4 regions of the Sphingobacterium sp. UBA7253 genome follow, and region 3 is predicted to be linked to each of the others. Evidence: riboswitches for the same ligand, from Rfam matches in the RefSeq annotation. Region 3 holds a riboswitch; each other region holds the start of a gene.
The links. A riboswitch is a leader RNA that binds a small molecule or an ion and turns the genes downstream of it on or off. The one in region 3 is predicted to bind S-adenosylmethionine.

Region 1 (3,130 bases), on a different contig from region 3:
CACCAGCCAACGATCGCTACCTTCCTCATCTGCACGGACTTCCCACTTTAAAATTGCCCAAAAAACAATCGCAGTACACAATGAAGACATCGCATATACCTCGGATTCAACAGCCGAATACCAGAATGAATCACTGAAGCAGAAAGCCATTGCACCAACTAAGCCCGCAGCAAAAATTTGGAAATAATTCGATAATTGAACTTTCTCTTGCCTGTTGAGTATCTTTTTGGCAATTGCTGTTATTGTCCAGAATAAAAATGTAACAGTAAGCCCACTGCAGATTGCGGATCCAATATTCATCCAATAGGCGATTTTACCTGCATTACCCAAAGCCAGGTTGGAAAATATATTCTGAATAAGAAGAAATAATGGTGCTCCCGGTTGGTGTGCCACTTCCAGCTTGTAGGCACAGGCAATAAATTCACCACAATCCCACCAGCTTACCGTCTTTTCAACGGTGGAGATATATACACATGTAGCAATTAGTCCGCAAGCAAAGCCGAGTAGAGAATTTAATCTAGTGTACGTCATAAGGTCAATTTGGTCTATTGTTAAAATCTTTTTTAGCACTTTAAGTTAAAAAGTTATCCTGACTCCAATAAGTTAATTAACACTATTTAACACAAGTATCTGACTATAAACAGGCTATTAAACCAAACAGGCTATTAAACCCTAAATATAGAGATCGACCTAAACCACACTATCAAAATTCTGGACATATTTTAGGCTTTCACAACGAATACTACCATAAAAAAAGGGAGCTTATGCGCTCCCTTTTCGTTTTATTTTTATGAGTTAGGCTAGTTTTTCAACAATCTTCTTTGTTGGACCAGGATTACTCATCGTATAGAAATGTAATACCGGAGCGCCAAATTTAATCAGCTCCTGACATTGTTGCACCAACCACTCTTCACCTACTTGTCTAACGTCGGCATTCGTTTTACATGCTGAAACAGCATCGCTCAGTTCCTCCGGAATATCTAAATGAAATATCCTTGGTAGGGTAACCAACTGTTTTTTCGTTGTCAGTGGTTTCAATCCTGGAATAATAGGCACATGGATTCCATTGTCCCTACATTTTGTTACAAACTCCTTATATTTTTCAACATTAAAGAACATCTGAGTCACAATAAACTCTGCTCCCATATCGACTTTTTGTTTCAGGTATTTAAAATCAGTATTGAAATTTGGCGATTCAAAATGCTTTTCGGGATAACCCGCTACACCGATGCAAAAATCAGTCTTTTCCGATGTGATAATGTCTTCATGCAGATACTTTCCTTTATTCATATCAGTTACCTGTTCCAGTAGGTCTGTTGCAAAGGCATGTCCACCATCGGTCGGTATAAAATCGGCATCGCCCTTACGTGCATCGCCCCGCAATACCAAGACGTTATCTATCCCCAGGAAGTTCAAATCGATCAATGCATTTTCAGTTTCCTCTTTTGTAAAACCACCACATATCAAATGGGGCACCGCATCTACTTTATATTTATTCATGATTGCAGCACATATCGCCACTGTCCCAGGACGTTTACGATAGGAAACGCGTTCCAGTAATCCACTCGCATGCTCTTTATAGATATAATCTTCCCGATGGTAGGTTACGTCGATAAAAGGAGGTTTAAACTCCATCAGTTCATCCATGGTTTTAAAAATACTTTGGATGCCCTGCCCTTTCGCCGGTGGCAATAGCTCAAAAGAAAACAATGTTTTTCCTTTGGCATTCTGGATATGATCGATAATCTTCATTAAAAAACTGTTTTTAGTTTGGTTGGCTTACATCGAAACGCACACGTCGAGGAATCGTTTATCTACATGTAACTTATCTTTCCCACATGGAGTAGGGTAGAATTTAGCACCTTGAACAATACAGGTTGCTAAGGCTTCAACGGGTCTAGTCCCTCGGCCTTTCTCTATAAGCGTTGCTAATATCGTTTTAAAAAATCAAAAGACAAAAATATTTTTTCGAAAAAGCAAAAATAGCGGCAAAAAGATTGCAATAAATACGGCTTCAGGTTTATTCCCAGGCAACAACAGGAATTTAGGCTCCACCAAATATAAAAGACTCTAAAAAAAGATAAAATTAACGATCGCGGATCATCGACAGCGAAGAGATTGACTACGTCACAACAGGATCGGCTAAAGATTCGTTGCTAGGGAATTCCGTAGATTTTTGAGATAAAATGTAATCAGTAAGAGTCCCGTAACATGGTACTCCTCTTTCGATCCATATTTAAAACCATCAAATAAATATTTGTAGGCGATTAATGCATTTTTTTCGTTGTAAAATAACTCTTTCCAAGAATCGGGAACATCTGCCCATGCCTTGAGCACAATGCCATTCTCAGCATAAATAATGGGTGATTCAACACCATCCATTCGATAATCGTGATGTGTGCCTGAACTTGATATGTGCTGGAAATAAGCGATAGAATAATCTACAAAATTCAATGCCCTGGCTTTTATCTCCATTTCACTTTCTGATTTTACAGGGGCATTTCGCCATAGATTCACTTGGCTATCAAATTTGCTCGGGGTCTCCCGGATAGGGGTTTTATCTAACGCAAAGTTGATATAAAGTTTTTCACTTGTGGGCACACGTGCTGAGCTAAACTGTGAAAAATCACCTCTCAGCTGAACAAAATCGTTTTTTACCTTAACAATATCCAAAGCGAGACTACCCTTTTTCTCATCGGTCAATTCTAATCGATCGCCGTCGAATCTATACTTACCGAAGAGTAGGATATCATCGATCGCCATGACAAATTTGTCTTTATCATGGAGGGAGAGAAAGGACCGGTATATCGTAGGGTCATTACCATAGACATCTGCCTCCACATTTTGGGGTGATTCTCTTTTTACTTTATGATACTCCTCATTTGAATAGCCCAATATCATTTGGTAATTGCCTTCAGGAAAGTCCTTTTTCTTCCCAAAGAAAGCACAAGAAGACAACGAGAATAGGAATAGCAGCAGTAATAACGGTTTCAAAATAAATCAATAATTATGGCCAGTAATAATATACAGACCAAGATAAGAAATTACTGCAATAATTCGTGTACCGCTATTTATTTGAATAAGCTTGGGGATATGCTTATTCTTTATAAAGATCCACCAAGCCTTCTGG
Region 2 (3,130 bases), on a different contig from region 3:
TGCAAAAGATTTTCGACCAGTTCTACCGTATTCCAACTGGAAATGTTCATAATGTCAAAGGATTTGGTCTTGGCTTAAGTTATGTCCAGGACATCCTGAGAAGGCTGAACGGAAAAATTACAGTTAAAAGTGAAAAAGATAAGGGCACGACCTTTGAAGTAATTTTGCCTATTAAAAAATAAAACGTTCCTTTTTTGTATATTTCCTCTTTAAAAAATTTCAAAGGTTGAGGAAAACTGATTTATCAGTATCAAGGGACATTGGTGAAAATTAATATAATCATTATGCAAAAGATATTATTAGCAGAAGATGATCCTAATTTGGGGGATCTTTTAAAAGACTATCTCGAATTAAAGGGAAAATTTGACGTCACATTATGCACGGATGGAGATGAAGCGATTTCTCAATTCAAAAAAAATAACTACGACCTCTGTATTTTCGATGTCATGATGCCAAAAAAGGACGGATTTACAGTTGGACGTGAAATCAGAAAAACAAACAATACTGTTCCTATTATCTTTGCCACAGCAAAGGGGATGATGGAAGATAAAACCGAAGCCTTTGAATTAGGGGGAGATGATTATATCACAAAGCCTTTTCGAGTGGAGGAATTATTGCTCCGCATCAATGCTTTGCTGAAGCGCAGTGTTCGAGACAAAGAAGAGGAAGTGGTTGCTGATAAATTTGAAATTGGTGATTATTTCTTTGATTATACAAGTCAGCAAATTTCTTACAAAGGACAGATGCAAAAACTATCCACTAAAGAAGCGGAACTACTGCGCTTGCTTTGTTTAAAGAAAAATGATGTGCTGACCCGGGAAGAAGCTTTATTAAAAATTTGGCATGATGACAACTACTTTACGGGTAGAAGTATGGATGTATTTCTCAGTAAACTTCGTAAATATCTAAAAGAAGATAGTAAAGTTGAAATTGTCAATGTGCACGGAAAAGGTTACAAACTTTTGGTGAGCTAAAAGAATGGGGAATGAGAAACAGTCATTCCCCATTTTTTATGCTACACAGCGTATTGAAACATGACATACACTAAATCACGGATGAAAAGAAAAGAACAAAACAATTTTATCCTTAGTAGAATATAAAAAATTGACGCACTTTTATAAAAAATTTGCATTTCAAAAAGAAATGTTCTAACTTAGCGTCGCTTATAGAGAAAGGCAGAGGGAATAGACCCGATGAAGCCTTAGCAACCTGTCCCTTGACAAGGTGCTAAATTCTACCCTACTTGATATGGGAATGATAAGCCGAAGTCACCGAATTCTAGTGTGTCCTTCTCTCTCTAGCAAGAAATATAGTTGAAAAAGAAATATTAAAAACATTCATTATGTTATTGACTAACAATTTAGGTTACCCTCGTGTGGGCGCGTTCCGCGAATTGAAAAAAGCCAATGAGGCCTATTGGGCTAAAAAATCTTCTGTTGAGGAATTATTGGACACAGCAAAAAAAATTCGTGAAGGCAATTGGAAAACACAAAAAGATGCTGGAATAGATTTGATCCCTTCCAATGATTTCTCTTTTTACGATCAAGTATTGGATTTAACCCTTACTGTTGGTGCAATTCCTGCTCGTTACCATTCTTTATTGAATAAAGTAGACAACAATTACAGCTTAGATCTATATTTTGCCATGGCGCGTGGTTTCCAACAAGAAGGAATCGACGTGACTGCAATGGAAATGACCAAGTGGTTGGATACCAACTACCACTATATGGTGCCAGAATTCACAAAAGATCAAGAATTCAAATTGACGTCCGAAAAATTCTTAAATGAATATAACGAAGCAAAATCATTGGGCATCGATACTAAACCAGTTCTATTAGGTCCTATCACTTACCTTTTGATCGGTAAAGAAAAAGAAGCTGGCTTCGACCGCATCGATTTATTGGATAAACTTGTTCCAGTATATGAGCAAATATTAGCTAAACTAGCTGAGGCCGGTGCGCAATATGTTCAGATTGACGAGCCTTTCTTAGCATTGGATTTAGATGCTAAAGTAAAAGCTTTATATCAACCTACTTTCGAAAAATTAGCTGCAGCAGCAAAAAATATCAAATTAATCGCGACGACTTACTTCGAAGCTTTAAAAGACAACGAAGATATCGCAGTTAACCTACCTATCCATGCTTTACATTTGGATTTGGTACGCGGTGAAAACCAATTGGATACGGTACTAGCTAAAGTTCCTGCTTCATTAACATTATCTTTGGGTATTGTTGAAGGCCGTAACATCTGGAAAAATGATTACGAAAAATCATTGGTTAAAATCAAACAAGCTGTTGATGCATTAGGAAAAGACCGTGTATGGGTAGCTCCTTCTTCATCATTGTTGCACGTTCCTTTCGACTTAGACAATGAACACAATGAGCAATCGCTACCAGCTGAAGTAAAAAACTGGTTAGCATTTGCTAAACAAAAATTAGCTGAGGTAAAAGACTTAGCCGTATTAGCAGAAGGTGAAGTTGATGCTGAAACAGCAAAACGCTTCGAAGCGAACAAAGCTGCCGCTGAAAGCCGTCGTACTTCTCCACTGATCCACAAACCAGAGGTTAAAACACGTACAAGCAATATCACTGATGACGATGCGAAACGTACTTCAGCATTTGCTGACCGTAAAGCAGCGCAACAAGCGAAGTTCAACTTGCCGGCATTCCCTACCACAACTATTGGTTCATTCCCGCAAACGAAAGATGTTCGTAAATGGAGAGCAGACCTGAAAAAAGGTGCTATCACGCAGGCAGAGTACGATAAAGCAATCGCAGAAGAAACTGAAAACACAATCCGTCTTCAAGAGCAATTGGATATCGACGTATTAGTACATGGCGAATTCGAACGTAACGACATGGTTGAATACTTCGGTGAACAATTGGCTGGTTACGCTTTCACACAAAACGGCTGGGTACAATCTTACGGTTCACGTTGTGTAAAACCTCCGATTATCTATGGTGATGTATACCGTCCTGAAGATATGACTGTCCGTTGGTCTTCATACGCTCAATCATTGACTAACCGTCCGGTTAAAGGTATGTTGACTGGTCCAGTTACCATCTTACAATGGTCTTTTGTACGTAATGATCAACCGCGTTCAACAACGACTTACCAAATTGCATTGGCG
Region 3 (3,130 bases):
AACCACGATGAGATGGTTGATGGCTATACTGTGCGATACGGCCCATTCCAATGCTTGTTGACCGCCTAATGACCCCCCGATAAGGATCTCTATTTGTTTGATTTCCAGGTGGTCCGCAAGGACTTGATGTGCGTGAACCAAATCCCTCACTGTGAATTCGGGGAAAGATAGGTAATAGGGTTGTCCGGTTGCTGGGTTTACAGATAGCGGATTACTGCTATTATATGCTGATCCTATGACATTGGCACAAATAATATAATAATCGTTTGCATCAAACAACTCACCTGTTCCAAAAAGACCGGACCACCAATCCAGCACATCTGCATTGGCCGTTAATGCATGGCAAACCCAGATCACATTGCTGCGATCTGCGTTGGGTTTGCCAAATGTTTCATAACTGATTTGTAAATCAGTAAGCTCTCTTCCATTTTCAAATACAAAAGGCTCCGGGTGCAGATATATATGCTTACTCATTTCACGTTTAAGTTTTAAGCCGAAAAAATCTGATTATTTAATTTTATCAAAAGCTTGTTGTAAATCAACTTTGATATCATCAATATGCTCTATTCCTACAGAAAGACGTAATAAGCCTTTGAAGACTCCGGCATTGGCTTGATCTTCATCACTCAATTGTTGATGGGTTGTAGCTGCTGGATGAATAATCAATGACTTCGTATCACCAACATTGGCTAAATGACTGATCAATTCTAAGCTGTCGATAAAGCTATTGGCCTTTTGCGCTGCGTCACCTTTAAGCTGGAAAGAAAGTACCGCGCCATAGCCATTTTTAAGGTATTTTTGTGCGTTAGCGAAGCTCGGAGAGCTTTTTAATCCCGGATAGTTTACTTTTTCTACCTGTGGATGCGCCTCAAGCCATTTTGCGACCTCTAAAGTGTTGTCTACATGGCGTTGCACCCGCAAAGACAAGGTTTCAAGTCCTTGTAATAATAAAAATGAATTGAAAGGGGAGAGTGCTGGTCCGAAATCCCGGAGCCCTTCCACACGCGCCCGAATGGCAAATTGAATATTTCCGAATGGTCCGCTTTCACCGAAAACTTCGGAAAATACTAAACCATGATAGCCTTCAGATGGTTCGGAAAATTGCGGGTATTTTCCATTGCCCCAATTGTAGTTTCCGCCGTCGACGATGACACCGCCAATGCTTGTGCCATGTCCACCGATCCATTTAGTTGCCGATTCAACAACCACATTTGCACCATACTCCAGAGGTTTAAATAAATAACCTCCGGCTCCAAAAGTATTGTCGACGATTAATGGTAAGTCATATTTTTTTGCTACGGCAGCAATTTTTTCAAAGTCGGGAATATTGAAACTTGGGTTTCCGATTGTTTCAACATAGATTGCTTTTGTTTTATCATCAATGAGCGCTTCAATTTTATCGGCTTCGGCGTCTGTTGCAAAACGAGCTTCGATGCCTAGGCGCTTAAAAGAAACTTTAAACTGGTTGAATGTACCGCCGTATAAGTTGGATCCCGCAACAAAATTGTCACCACTTTCCAAAATATTATTTAAAGCTATAAACTGTGCCGCCTGGCCGGATGCAACAGCAACAGCTGCAACTCCACCTTCCAGTGCCGCAATACGTTGTTCGAAAACATCCGTAGTAGGGTTCATAATCCGTGTATAAATATTACCGAACTGCTTTAATGCAAATAAGTTTGCGCCGTGTTCGGCATTTTCAAATACAAAAGATGTTGTTTGATATATAGGAACTGCTCTAGATCCCGTAGTAGGGTCAGCGACTTGGCCAGCGTGAACCTGAAGAGTTTCGAATTTTAAATTTTTGTTTGAAGACATAATATATCAGATTTTAAGGGTTCAAAAAGAAATTGCAAAGTAAAAAGAGAAGCATACACACCTCCTTGAAGGGTCTGTTAAATCTTTATCCAAGAAAACGGAAATGATTTTTAACAAGCATGGAAGTGCATATGCATACGCATTCGCATTCGCATCGATACAATTGTACGATGGGTTACACTTTCGCTTATCGTGCGGTTCACTTGTGTTGAACCTGAATTTTTAATGGACTTCAGTAATTTAATAATCATTGTCTTATGTCATTTATATGCTCCAAAACGATATTGTTTTGGACAGGAATTGGCACCTTTTCAAACAAATTGAAGGTTGCCAGTGGGTCATTGAGCCAGTCTCTCGCCACTTCTTTATAAATCAAGACCTACTGATTAAGGGAGGTGTTGATTAGAAATCTTCTTTCGAAGACGATACAAATATAAACTCTTTTTTTATTAAAGCAAAAGAAAAGCTGTTTTTTAGTTAAAGGAATTTTGAATAACATACGGATCGGATCGCATATTGTTCGATGAAACTTGATAAGTAACTGTCAATCGGGTATTATGATTTCTTTAAATTGATCCGTTCTGCAGTTTGATTTAAATCTGTTAGGAGAGGTTTAAGCGCATCGATTCTACTATGGATATCATAGGCGAGGTGGCGATTCGTCTTTTTGTTTAACGATAGCGAGAGGCCCACCAAATGGGAATTGACCTGATATGCGAGTGCCTGAAAATGGTGAATATGTGACCAATCCATCCATTTGTGCTCGGGTTCTTTTTTCATTTGATTAATGGCGTCTGAAAACAGGGCCATGGCGGTCTGCGCCTTTTTACGAGCCAGTCGTATATCAAACGAACTTTGTCTTTCGTCCGACAGACGGTTATTGATGATCTGGAAATAATGCGCGTTGTAAAGGGATACCTCTTTTGCCAGCTGAACCATGCCTGTGCTCTGGCGTACAGGTATCAAGAAATAACCCGCTATAGCCAAGAATGCTCCAATCAGTGTGAAAAGTATTCGGCTGCCTAAAATGAGATTGATGTTGCCTTCGAACAGATTGAGTGCAATCACAATTCCCAAGGTAATGAAGATGACACTGACCATATAGTTAGATCGGTTGAACAAAAAGAATCCAAAAAGACCCAATGCAGCTATGGTTAGGAGTGCTGGAAGAAAATGAATAGAAATTAAGCAGAACACACCAACTATAATACCCGAGAATGTACCGACAATACGTTCTATATTACGGGTTTTTGTCATTGAAAATGCTGGCCTGGCAACAATAGCGATCGTCAGTAAGATCCAATAGGTATAT
Region 4 (3,130 bases), on a different contig from region 3:
AAGACATTTTTTCATCAATTCAAACAAAAAGACCAATATCTGCCAAGAAGTCCTTACAATATCCTTTTTTACAGCACATAAAAAAGGCCTTTCAAATCATGATTTGAAAGGCCTTTCTCGACGGTATAATAATAGATTATCCGTATAAGGAATCTTCTATTGCATTCCACAACTGGATTCTCTTTTGTAGCGCAACTTTACTGATCTCTTTCATTTCCGTCCATTTAACCTCATCGTCCTTCGCAAGATCTGTGATCATCTGCATCGCCAACGGTCCATGCTCGTCGCCGTCAAGATCAATATGGCGTTGAAAATAATAAATAAAGCTATCCAGATTGGCTGTAGGAAAGTTTGTTTTAATTTCTTCCAAAATAGAGGTAAACATTCCCGGGATAAGATCTTCGCGTCCAAATGTAAATGCTGCAGCAATTTTATGCACCTCGCCCTCAGCAATCACTTCGAATGTAAAATTCAAAAAGTCTTTGATCCGCTTGTCCAATGTGGTCGTTGCAATGACATCGAATATGTTGCTCGATTTTTTGGCTTGAGCAATAAATTTGTTGACCAGATGAAGGTCGGCACCCATGGCATCCATGGCGTCCAGATACATCTCAAAATGGCTCAAACGGCGGCCATCAATGTATTCATCCGACTCCTCAGCCAATACAATTTCGTTGATTAGATAGCGTGTTGATGGATGCTCACTCGCAAACCAAGGTAAAGTCGTACAGGTCAATTTAATCTGTAAAGCTTTTAGTAAAGACATAAAATCCCATACAGCGTACACATGCCCTTCTGTAAAAGAACGTAGATTCTTGATCGTTTTGATCTTACGATATAAAGGGTGTTGCAATAATACCTCGCGTTCGGCAGCAATGTATTCGTTAATTTCCGCAATTCTATTCATGGCGCAAAAGTATTGTCTTATCTCTATTTTTAAAAGTATTTTCGATGAGATTACAGTAACATGATAAATTTTTCGCCCAGCTATCCGCTTCATAACCAAATCACAGCCAACCACGCGCCTCGCTTTTGACCTCCGTATTCCTGTTGCTAACGCCCATTTACCCTTAAAAACAAAAATATTTTTTATTATAAAAAATAATCTACTATATTTGTAGAGTATTCAGAATTGCATGATGCAATACCAACCGAGTGCAGGCACCGCGGTGGTAAATTAATACGGGTTTCGACCAAAATAAACGTCGCTGAACGATTATTTTCCCCAACAAGATCTGGATACAGTTTATGGTTTAATCCTTTAAATTTTTAAATTGTATGGCTACTACAACAAATCTTTACCAACACTTACTGGAAAAATTCAGTTATTACTCAACAGATGAACTGATACAGCTCAACAATGACACCATTTTGGGACAAGGCTGGGGTTCAGCCAAGGCAACCTTTAGAACAGCTTTGATCAGTACGTTCTCCAAAAGAGGATTGGATCTTTCCAACATCATTTCCAAGGAAGACGGTTTTACCTCGGTGAAGCATGTCCCTGTACGCTTGGAACAGAATGTCCTGATTCCTTTACAGTAATCGTTATCGGCAAAAAAAGGTAGGCCTAGCCTACCCTTTTGTCAATGAGTGATGATATTTTAACGTATGATTGAGTGAATGTGCGGTCTGCCGGGCATCGTCCTGATAGGACGATAAATCTTGGCAGGCTCTGATATCTGCTACATCCACCTTGTTTCTTACTTTGCTGATGACCTGATTTAATTCCGATTTCCAGTTGCCCGGATCGCCAAAATCGTCCACCCAATTTTTGTTGATAAACCTTTTATAGTTCAAAAGCAAAATATACAATTCCTCACCACTACCGGCGCGATTGATTGACGTGCGCCAGTTCTCTAATTTTTCTTTAAAACTCATAACCAGCAATATACAAAAAAATATTTGGATTCCAAAATAGTTGCATTTGAAACGGATAAGGATAACGAGAAATAAAATGATAAAATGATTAAACCTTCGGTGAATTATCTTGGTCATAAAGGAGGGATTCAATATAAATATCATATTATAAAACAGATACATTATGGCCTTTATCCACTTAAAAAATATGCTTGTTATTTCCTTTGCATTGCTATGTATATTGGAGAAAAGTATTGCTCAACAAGGTCGTCACAATAAAAGATCTACGTCTCAGACGACGTTTCGACATGACAGAGAAAACGATTATGTCAACATAGGCAACCGGATCTTCTACAGGGATAAGATGGTCGAAGGTGTCGATGCACGATCTTTCAAAGACCTCGGCAATGCTTATGCAATAGACAACTGGAATGCCTATTATCGTGGCGTTAAGATTAAAGATGTATCGCCACATTCTTTCCAATCACTTGGTTGGGGATATGCCAAAGATAGTTGGAATGCCTATTATCGTGGCGTTAAGATTAAAGATGTCTCTGCGCCCAGCTTTAAAATACTGGATGAAGGATATGCCAAAGACAGTTGGAATGTCTATTATAGAGGCAATCGACTAAAAGATGTATCCGACCAAAGCTTTGTTCTTCTCGGTGATGGATACAGCAAAGATAGCTGGAAAGTCTATTATTTTGGTCAGGAGATAAAAGATGCAACTGCTTTTACATTTAAATATCTGGGCAAAGGTTATGCGAAGGATAGCTGGAATGAATATTATAGAGGAAAAAAATTAGAATAGAAAATAGACCACGGGATTATTCTATTGAATAATTCCAATTTCCTAATCCTTTCGGTATCTCCCAGGATTCGGCTTTGGTCTTGTAATTATTAAAGTGACCTTTTTCCCAAGTGGTAATATGGTAACCTTTACAGAACTTACAATAATAAGCCCTTTTGCAGGCATCTTTACCCATCCTGTGTTTGATACGTTTACCATCCAGTTTGTTTTTCATCCGGGATCTGAACTTAAAGTGAAGCATTGCCCATTGCGCCTCAATTAAAGAAGGAAATCCAACTTTACCAGTAGCTCGGCATTTCCAGGTATTGTCCCTTACTTTTTCCATAATCTATCTATTAAAGTTCATCTATTCAATTTTATTGCTCCTTTTCTATTGGCACCTGCATCATGACCCATTCTCTGATATGTTTTGCAATTTTATCGGATACCTCAAAATTATACCTTCCCTCAAAAGGGATTTTG

Region 1: it holds a riboswitch for S-adenosylmethionine, as region 3 does, so the genes downstream of both, metF (methylenetetrahydrofolate reductase [NAD(P)H]) here and B2X72_RS09365 (O-acetylhomoserine aminocarboxypropyltransferase/cysteine synthase family protein) in region 3, are expected to answer to the same signal.
Region 2: it holds a riboswitch for S-adenosylmethionine, as region 3 does, so the genes downstream of both, metE (5-methyltetrahydropteroyltriglutamate--homocysteine S-methyltransferase) here and B2X72_RS09365 (O-acetylhomoserine aminocarboxypropyltransferase/cysteine synthase family protein) in region 3, are expected to answer to the same signal.
Region 4: it holds a riboswitch for S-adenosylmethionine, as region 3 does, so the genes downstream of both, B2X72_RS12095 (5-oxoprolinase) here and B2X72_RS09365 (O-acetylhomoserine aminocarboxypropyltransferase/cysteine synthase family protein) in region 3, are expected to answer to the same signal.

What each region holds. Positions count from the first base shown of each region.
Region 1 is NZ_DKSP01000077.1:45,949-49,078, reverse strand. Features, by position in the region: gene B2X72_RS07710 (DUF2723 domain-containing protein) at 1-531, opposite strand, end outside; gene metF (methylenetetrahydrofolate reductase [NAD(P)H]) at 796-1,752, opposite strand; SAM riboswitch class I at 1,823-1,925, opposite strand; gene B2X72_RS07700 (hypothetical protein) at 2,143-2,994, opposite strand; gene rimM (ribosome maturation factor RimM) at 3,098-3,130, opposite strand, start outside.
Region 2 is NZ_DKSP01000028.1:34,587-37,716, reverse strand. Features, by position in the region: gene B2X72_RS02055 (sensor histidine kinase) at 1-182, shown strand, start outside; gene B2X72_RS02050 (response regulator transcription factor) at 285-974, shown strand; SAM riboswitch class I at 1,161-1,264, shown strand; gene metE (5-methyltetrahydropteroyltriglutamate--homocysteine S-methyltransferase) at 1,343-3,130, shown strand, end outside.
Region 3 is NZ_DKSP01000096.1:33,727-36,856, forward strand. Features, by position in the region: gene B2X72_RS09360 (homoserine O-acetyltransferase family protein) at 1-474, opposite strand, end outside; gene B2X72_RS09365 (O-acetylhomoserine aminocarboxypropyltransferase/cysteine synthase family protein) at 508-1,818, opposite strand; SAM riboswitch class I at 2,080-2,192, opposite strand; gene B2X72_RS09370 (FUSC family protein) at 2,374-3,130, opposite strand, start outside.
Region 4 is NZ_DKSP01000119.1:122,216-125,345, reverse strand. Features, by position in the region: gene B2X72_RS12100 (DUF3050 domain-containing protein) at 137-907, opposite strand; SAM-I-IV-variant riboswitch at 1,118-1,211, shown strand; gene B2X72_RS12095 (5-oxoprolinase) at 1,279-1,542, shown strand; gene B2X72_RS12090 (hypothetical protein) at 1,573-1,878, opposite strand; gene B2X72_RS12085 (DKNYY domain-containing protein) at 2,042-2,668, shown strand; gene B2X72_RS12080 (hypothetical protein) at 2,685-2,993, opposite strand; gene B2X72_RS12075 (hypothetical protein) at 3,025-3,130, opposite strand, start outside.